One region of the Variovorax palleresanus genome, then DNA from elsewhere that is predicted to be linked to it. Evidence: riboswitches for the same ligand, from Rfam matches in the RefSeq annotation. Region 1 holds a riboswitch; the other holds the start of a gene.
The links. Region 1 has a riboswitch for glycine ahead of ACJ7Z0_RS19610 (D-amino acid dehydrogenase). Riboswitches for the same ligand answer to the same signal wherever they lie in the genome.
Positions count from the first base shown of each region.

Region 1 (4,404 bases):
TGCTGATGATCAGGATGTCGCGCATTCCACCGAGCATCAGCGTGCTGAGCGGGTAGTAGATCATCGGCTTGTCGTACACCGGCAGTAGTTGCTTGCTGAGTGCGAGCGTGGCCGGGTGCAGCCGGGTTCCGGAGCCGCCGGCCAGGATGATGCCCTTGCGTTGCGTTGTCGTCTTCGTGGTCATTGTTGTATTTCTCTCCTTGCTTTCTTTGCTTTGCCGCGCTCGGCGTGTTGTTTAAAGGGTTTCGCGCAGCATGCGGGCCACGCCCTGCTGCCAAGGGGGCAGCATCAGGCCGAAGGTGGCCTGCAGCTTGCGCGTGTCGAGCCGCGAGTTGGCGGGGCGCGTGGCGGGGGTGGGAAAGGCGCTGGTGGGCACAGCATCGACTTCCGCGGGGCCGGCCTTGAGTTCGGCGCCGGCCTGCTGGGCCTGCTCGAGCACGAAGCGCGCATAGCCGCACCAGGTGGTCTCACCGCCGGCTACCGCGTGATAGAGCCCGGCCTTGGCCGGGTCTTGCAGGGTGGCGCGGATTGCGTGTGCCGTGACATCGGCCAGCAGTTCGGCGCCGGTGGGGGCGCCAAACTGATCGTCGATGACGGTCAGGCGATCCCGCTCCTTGGCGATCCGCAGCATGGTCTTGGCAAAATTGCCGCCGCGCGCCGCATACACCCAGCTGGTGCGAAGGATCAGGTGTCTGGCGCAGTGAGCGGCCACCAGCTGCTCGCCTTCGAGCTTGGTGCGCCCGTACACGCTGAGGGGGCCGGTGGCGTCGTCTTCTTTCCAGGGCTTGCTTCCGCTGCCGTCGAAGACGTAGTCGGTGGAGTAGTGCACCATGAGCGCGCCGATCTGCTGGGCCGCCTGGGCCACCACGCCGGGCGAGGTGGCGTTGAGCTTGCGCGCAAAGTCGGGCTCGCTCTCGGCCTTGTCGACCGCGGTGTGGGCCGCGGCGTTGACGATGACGTCGGGACGAACCTTGAGCACGGTCTCGGCCAGTTGCTCGGGGCGGCTGAAGTCGGCATGCAGGTCGGTGCTGTCGAAATCGAGCGCCACCAGTTCGCCCAGCGGTGCGAGGCTGCGCTGCAGCTCCCATCCAACCTGCCCACCCTTGCCCAGCAGCAGCAACTTCATGCCGCGGCCTTGGCCGCGGGCGCGGCGTCGTATTGCTTCTCGACCCATTCGCGGTAGGCGCCGCTTTGCACGTTGCGCACCCATTCGGCGTTGGCAAGGTACCACTCAACGGTCTTGCGAATGCCGCTGTCGAAGGTTTCGGCGGGCTTCCAGCCGAGTTCGCGTTCGAGCTTGCGCGCGTCGATGGCGTAGCGGCGGTCGTGGCCCGGCCGATCGGTGACGTAGCTGATCTGCTCCTTGTAAGGCTTGCCGTCGGCGCGCGGGCGCAGTTCGTCGAGCAAGGCGCACACGGTGTTGACGATCTCGATGTTGGGCTTCTCGTTCCAGCCGCCGACGTTGTAGGTCTCGCCGAGCTTGCCGCCCTCGAGCACGCGGCGGATGGCGCTGCAGTGGTCCTTCACGTAGAGCCAGTCGCGCACCTGCATGCCGTCGCCGTACACCGGCAGCGGCTTGCCGGCCAGGGCGTTGACGATCATCAGCGGGATGAGTTTCTCGGGAAAGTGGAACGGCCCGTAGTTGTTGGAGCAGTTGGTGGTGACCACTGGCAGGCCGTAGGTGTGGTGCCAGGCGCGCACGAGGTGGTCGCTGGCGGCCTTGCTGGCCGAGTAGGGGCTGTTGGGCTCGTACTTGTTCTCTTCGGTGAAGGCCGGGTCGGTCTTGGAAAGCGAGCCGTAGACCTCGTCGGTCGACACATGCAGGAAGCGGAACGCGGCCTTCTGGTCGGCCGGCAGCGCGCTCCAGTAACCCCGCACGGACTCGAGCAGGCGGAAGGTGCCAAGCACGTTGGTCTGCACGAAATCTTCGGGGCCGTGGATGGAACGATCTACGTGCGATTCCGCGGCAAAGTTCACGATAGCGCGCGGTTTGTGCTCAGCCAGCAAGCGGTCGACCAGGGCGCTGTCGCCGATGTCGCCCTGCACAAAGATATGCCGTGGATCGCTTTTGAGCGACGCGAGCGTTTCGAGGTTGCCGGCGTAGGTGAGTTTGTCGAGATTCACGACCGGCTCGTCGCTCTGCGAGATCCAGTCGAGTACGAAATTGGCGCCAATAAAGCCGGCGCCGCCGGTTACCAGAATCATGAGTCCCCCGAAGTTGTCGAACAATCGCCCTCAGGCGAATCTGTCCCGTGATTATCCCATTGGACCGAATTACCAAAATCGAGGGGTAGGCAGCTCGGCGCGTGCGCCTACAATAGCCCCACTGCAGGAGAGCAGGTAGCGCTTTTTGCTACCTCACCGAAGGCGCAAACTCCCATAAACGCTCAGGTCGGCCCCACGGATTCTTGAAGTTCTTCTTTCAAAGAGTTTCGGCATGGGGCCTGTACTGCACCAACTGATACGCCGTCTGGAGAGCCATCACCTTGCGTGATGCACCGAAGGAGCAAACCCGCTGCGGGCGCAGCGGGTGAATCTCTCAGGTACCAAGGACAGGGGGAGCGGCAACTTGGACGGCGGTCGTCCGGTTGCTTGCTATTGAATCAGTAGCACACCAAGCCCGCCGTTCAAGCGCCAACTTCCAAAAGGTACTTGAAATGCGCGTGATCGTTCTCGGCGCCGGCTTGCTCGGCGTGACCTCGGCTTACTACCTCCAGCAACTCGGCCACGAAGTGACCGTCATCGACCGGCAGGCCACGCCGGCCGCCGAAACCAGCTTTGCCAACGGCGGGCAGATCTCCGTGAGCCACGCGGAACCCTGGGCCAACCCGAGCGCACCGCTCAAGGTGCTGCAATGGCTGGGCAGGGAAGACGCCCCGCTGCTCTTTCGCATTCGCGCCGACATGCGCCAGTGGCTCTGGGGTTTGCAGTTTCTGCGCGAATGCACCCCGGCACGCACGCGGCACAACATCGAGCAGATCGTGCGCCTGGGCACCTACAGCCGCGAAATGTTGCAGCAGTTGCGTCGCGATACCGGTCTCAGCTACGACCAGCGCACGCAGGGCATCCTGCACTTCTATACGACGCAGAAGGAGTTCGACGGTGCCCTCGCGCCTGCCGAGCAGATGCGCGCATTGGGCTGCGAGCGGCTGGTGATCTCGGCCGACGAGGCGGTGAAGATCGAGCCAGCGCTGGCCCACATCCGCCCGAAGCTGGCCGGCGCGACGTATACCGCCGAGGATGAATCGGGCGACGCCAACCGCTTCGCGCGCGAACTGGTCGCGCTGGCGATGGCGGCCGGCGTGAAGTTCCTCATGAGCCACACCGTCACTGCGCTGCGCGAGACCGGCGGCAGCATCGACCACGTCGAAGCCACCGACAGCGAAGGCCGTTTCCAGCGCATCCGCGGCGATGCCTTCGTGCTGGCGATGGGCTCGCTCAGCCCGATCGTTGCCGCGCCGCTGGGCATCCGGCTGCCGATCTATCCGGCCAAGGGCTATTCGGTGACTTTGCCGGTCAAAGACGCCTCCAAGGCGCACCAGGTTTCGCTGACCGACGACGAATACAAGCTCGTGTTCTCGCGCTACACCTCGGCCAGCGGCGATCGCCTGCGCATCGCCGGCACGGCCGAGCTCAACGGCTACGACCGCGATCTGAACCGCGTGCGCTGCGAAGCCATCGTGCGGCGCGTCGAAGAACTCTTTCCGGGTGCCGGCGACACCACGCAGGCCCAATTCTGGACTGGCCTGCGCCCCGCGACGCCCAGCAACGTACCGATGATCGGCAAGACAAAGCTGCCCAACCTGTTCCTCAACACCGGCCACGGCACGCTCGGCTGGACGCATGCCTGCGGCTCGGGCAAGTCGATCGCGCGCATCGTGAGCGGGCTTGTGCCGGAGGTGGATTTCGCGTTCACAGGAATGCCTGCGCCCGCGGCGCGCGTGCTGCAGCCGGCTTGAACGAGCGCCAAGCGGCGGTTCCGGGGTTCAGTCCTTGCCGGTAAATACCGTCAGCACCCCCGTATACCCATACAGGTGGTGCCGGGCGATCTCGCCCGCCGCAAAGAAACCGACCAGCGGCACGTCGCCCAGTGCATGCCGCACGATCTGCAGTTCGGCGCCTGGCGCGCCGAAGTGCGGTCCGCCGCGTCCCGAGCAACTCACGTACACGGCCCCAGCAATGCGGCGCGCCGGATGCGGCGCTGCCTCGGCCTCGCCGGCCGCCACGGCGCGGGCGGTGGCCAGCGTCTGCTCCTCGGGCTCCAGCTCTTCGCGGATTTCCGCGCAGATGCGCATCAGGTCGGCGCGTGCGGCCTGCGCATTGCGCCGGCAGAAGGTCAGGCGCATGCCGGCTTCGGCCACGTCGGCAATGGCGATGCCGCGGCGCGTGGGGTCCAGGCCGATG
Region 1 covers NZ_JBJNVP010000002.1:3,354,970-3,359,373, reverse strand. Annotated here, with positions in the region: gene rfbA (glucose-1-phosphate thymidylyltransferase RfbA) at 1-184, opposite strand, end outside; gene rfbD (dTDP-4-dehydrorhamnose reductase) at 236-1,126, opposite strand; gene rfbB (dTDP-glucose 4,6-dehydratase) at 1,123-2,205, opposite strand; glycine riboswitch at 2,461-2,566, shown strand; gene ACJ7Z0_RS19610 (D-amino acid dehydrogenase) at 2,658-3,959, shown strand; gene ACJ7Z0_RS19605 (FIST signal transduction protein) at 3,987-4,404, opposite strand, start outside.

Region 2 (4,404 bases), 2.8 Mb from region 1:
GCGGGCGCAGGTCGTGCACGTGGCCGGTGGTGGCGGGGTACTGCGCGAGCACGCCGAAGAACTCACCGCTCACCATCAGGTGTGGCAGCGTCTCGGACACGGTGCTGACCTTGACCTCGATGCCCAGCGGCGCGGCGCGCGTCTTGATGACCTCGATGGTCTGCGGATGGCAGTCGCCCGACACCAGGAACACATTGCTCTTGCTTTTCACGCTGCGCCTGGCGAGCGTCATGGCCTCGGCCGCGGCCGTGGCTTCGTCGAGCATCGAGGCGTTGGCGATGGCCATGCCCGTGAGGTCGCACACCATGGTCTGGAAATTGAGCAAGGCTTCCATGCGGCCCTGCGAAATCTCGGCCTGGTACGGCGTGTAGGCCGTGTACCAGGCGGGGTTCTCGAGCACGTTGCGCAAGATCACGCCCGGCGTGTGCGTGCCGTAGTAGCCCTGGCCGATGAAGCTCTTGAACACCTTGTTCTTTGCCGCGATGGCCTTCAGCTCGGCCAGCGCATCGGCTTCCGTGATGGGGGCCGGCAGGCGCATCGGCTTGGCGCGGCGGATGGCCGCGGGCACGATGCCGTCGATGAGTTCCGCCCGCGTTTCCGAACCGATCACCGGCAGCATGCGCGCCTCGTCCGCTGCATCGATGCCGATGTGGCGGGCGAGGAACTCTTCGGCGTTCTCCAGTTGTTGCAAAGAGGGAAGGGCGGGAATCGGCATGGCGGTGAAGGCTCGGAGATGAGGAAAGGCGGCTTGCGAACTCGGCGGATCAGGATTCGGCGGCAAACTTGTCGTAGCTGGCGGCGTCCAGCAGCGCGTCGAGCTGCGCGGGTTCGCTGAGCTTGACCTTGAAGAACCAGCCGGTGGCCAGCGGATCGGTGTTGGCGAGCGAGGGATCGGCGCGCAGGGCTTCGTTCACTTCGGTGATCTCGCCCGAGACGGGCATGAACACATCGGCCGCGGCCTTGACCGATTCGACGACACCGGCCACTTCACCCTGGGCAAAGGTCTTGCCGACTTCGGGCAGGTCGACGAACACCACGTCGCCCAGCGCATCCTGCGCATGCACGGTGATGCCGACAGTGGCTGCGCCGCCTTCGGCCGAGACCCATTCGTGGTCCTTGGTGTACTTGATGCTCATGAAAAACTCCTCGTGGAAAAAATGATCGGGGATGCCGAGCCTAGCCGCGGTAGTAGCGGGTGGGCACGAAAGGCAGGGTCGAGACTTCCATCGGAACCGGCTTGCCGCGCACGATGGCCTGCACGCGCGTACCGGGTTCCGAAAATGCGGTGGCCACGTAGCCCATGGCGATCGGGCGGTCGGCCGTGGGGCCGAGCAGGCCGCTCGTGACAAAGCCGATGTCGTGGCCTTCGAACGATTGCAGCACCGTACCGTCGCGCACCGGAATGCGCTCCAGTGCCACGAGGCCGACGCGCCGGCGCTTCAGCGTGTCGTGGTCGGTCCGGCCCGCGGCGCCGGCCATGGCGGCGGCGAGCTGGGCCAGGACCTTGGCCGCGCCCGGAAAGCCGCCTTCGCGCACGCCACCCGTGCGGCGTACCTTCTGGATGGCCCAGTTCAGCGAGGCCTCGACCGGCGTGGTGGTGGTGTCGATGTCGTTGCCGTAGAGGCAGAGCCCGGCTTCCAGGCGCAGCGAATTGCGCGCACCCAGGCCGACGGGCTTGACCTCGGGCTGGGCCAGCAGCAGGCGGGCGAGCGCGTCGGCATCCTTGCCGGCCACCGAAATCTCGAAGCCGTCTTCGCCGGTGTAGCCGCTGCGGGTGGCAAAGGCGGGAATGCCGCCGATCTGCACTGCGCCGCCGGTCATGAAGACGAAGCGCTCGACGCCGGGCGACAGCCGCGCCAGCACCGCGGCCGCCTGTGGTCCCTGCAGCGCGAGCAGCGCGTGGTCGGGCATGGGCTGCACATCGCAGCGCGCGCCGATCTTCTGCTGGATGTGGGCCAGGTCGGCCACCTTGCAGGCGCCATTGACGATCACGAAGATCGAGCCGTGCCCTTCGTTGAAGAACATCAGGTCGTCGAGGATGCCGCCTTCGTCGTTCAGCAGCAGGCCATAGCGCTGCTTGCCGGGCGCCAGGTCGATCACGTCGACCGGCATCAGGGTTTCGAAGGCGGCCGCGGCGTCCGGGCCCACCAGGCGCAGCTGGCCCATGTGCGAGATGTCGAACAACCCGGCGGCGTCGCGCGTGTGCTTGTGCTCGGCCATGAGGCCGGCGGGGTACTGCACCGGCATCGAATAGCCGGCAAACGGCACCATGCGTGCGCTCAGCTCCACGTGCAGGTCGTGGAGCGGCGTCTTGAGAAGTTGGGCGTCGGATGATGAAGCGGAAGCGGCCACGGGGCACTCCAAAGGGGCAGTCGAATTCCATGGCGCAAGCCATGGGCCACCCCTGCTGTCCGCTTTACCTGAGAGATTCGCCCCACGATCGAGGTTTGCTCCTTCGGTGGGCTGCCTGCCGCATCGCGTCGATGCAGGCGACAGCCTCTCTCCAGCAAGGAAACGCCGGCATCCGCCAGCGCTGTGTCAGTCCTTTTGCCTGAGCGTTCGGGAAACCCCTGCGCCTTCGGCGGCCTCGCATGGCGAAGCTCTCTCCTGACCATGGCGAGTGTAGTGGATCGCGGCGCCCCGGTCCGGCGGCCGGGGGGTGGACGGGCTCAGTGCACGGTCTCGGAGGAGAGCGGAAGTAACCTCTCGATACGCTCGCGCAGCGATTCAGCGCGTTCCGCCCCGGCGCTTTTCTCGACCTCCGAGAGCATCAGCGCGGCAATCGTCAGCATGGCGTCGCGGTCGCGGGCTTCGCGCAGCGCGTCGCGCATCTGCATCGCAAACCTGGGGTCGCGCCGCACGAACATGCGTTCGCAGATGTCGAACAGGAACATGCGCGTGGTGGCCAGGGAGCGCTTGCCGTCGAAATGGTCGGCGGCGGTCGCGGCCTGGGCCGGCTCGGCCGCGCTGTCCATGGCCGCCGCCGGGGCGGCTGGCGCGGGAGTGGGCGCGGGGGCGGCCTGTGGATAGTGCAGGTAGCCGCGGCTCATCAAGGCCTGCAATGCCTGCTCGGCTTCGCTGCGGTTGGCGAACAGGGGGCTGAAATCGGTCAGCGAACGCCGGCCGTCGGCCATCAGCAGCAATGCGCGTTCGCGCTGGCTGAGCGTGCGTTGGCCGCTTTGGAGTTCGTCGCGTGCCTTGTCGGTCTTGGTGGGAAACATGGCGCAACAGCTTTCGGGGATCGAAGGCTGCAGCATCGTTGCAAGAGGTGACATTTTCGTGAAAACGTTTGCCTTACAGGGGCATCGGTCTCATGACACGTCACTTTTTCCGGACCGGTTTTCGTTGTGGAAATCGATCCAGCCGGCTCCCCCCGCTACTTGAACCCGAGCGCCCGCGGCAGCCAGGTACTGAGCGTCGGCACGAAGGTCAGGATCATCAGCACGGCGCCGTGCGCCCACAGGAAGGGCACCAGCTCCTTCACCAGCGCCGACATAGGCACCTTCGACACGTTGCAGGTCACGAACAGCAGCCCGCCCACCGGCGGCGTGATCATGCCGAGCGTGAGGTTGAAGATCACGATCATCGCGAAGTGCACCGGGTCGACCCCGAGTTTCATTGCCACCGGCGCGAGAATCGGCGCCAGCACCATCACGCCGGGCAGCGGCTCGATGAAGATGCCGAACAGTAGCAGGAACACGTTGACGATGATCAGGAACATCCATGGCGAGAGGTTCATGCTCACGAGCCATTCCGCCATTTGCTGCGGCACGCCCTCGATGGTCAGAATCCAGGCGAACGAGGCCGAGAGCCCGATGATGATCAGCACCGAGGCCGACAGCAGGGCCGAACGCGCGAGGATGTCGGGCAGCATCTTCCATTCGAGCGTGCGGTAGACGAACTTGCCGCACACCAGCGCGTAGAACACCGCCACCACCGAGGCCTCGGTGGGCGTGAACCAGCCGGCGCGCATGCCGCCCAAAATGACCACCGGCAGCAGGATGGCGGGAATCGCCTTCCAGGTCGTGATGAGAATCTCGCGCAGCGGCGGCGTCTCGCCATCGCCCTTGTAGTTGCGCTTCTTCGAGACGTAGAAGTTCACGATGCACATCGCCACCGCGATCAGCAGGCCCGGCAGCAGGCCGGCCACGAACAGCTGGCCGACCGAAACGGTTTCGTCCTGCAGCGCGTAGATGATCATGATGATCGAGGGCGGAATGATCGGCCCGACGATCGCGGTCGAGGCCGTCAACGCTGCCGCGTAGGAGCGGTCATAGCCGGCCTTGTCCATCATCTTGATGAGCATCGACCCCGGTCCCGCCGCATCGGCCAGCGCCGAGCCCGAGATGCCCGAGAAGAAGGTGAGCGACACCACGTTGGTGTAGCCGAGTCCTCCGCGCCGGT
Region 2 covers NZ_JBJNVP010000002.1:604,341-608,744, reverse strand. Annotated here, with positions in the region: gene gcvP (aminomethyl-transferring glycine dehydrogenase) at 1-715, opposite strand, end outside; gene gcvH (glycine cleavage system protein GcvH) at 765-1,136, opposite strand; gene gcvT (glycine cleavage system aminomethyltransferase GcvT) at 1,177-2,352, opposite strand; glycine riboswitch at 2,398-2,517, opposite strand; glycine riboswitch at 2,530-2,620, opposite strand; gene ACJ7Z0_RS06605 (hypothetical protein) at 2,670-3,221, opposite strand; gene ACJ7Z0_RS06600 (TRAP transporter large permease) at 3,377-4,404, opposite strand, start outside.
Region 2: another riboswitch for glycine. It lies ahead of gcvT (glycine cleavage system aminomethyltransferase GcvT); the one in region 1 lies ahead of ACJ7Z0_RS19610 (D-amino acid dehydrogenase).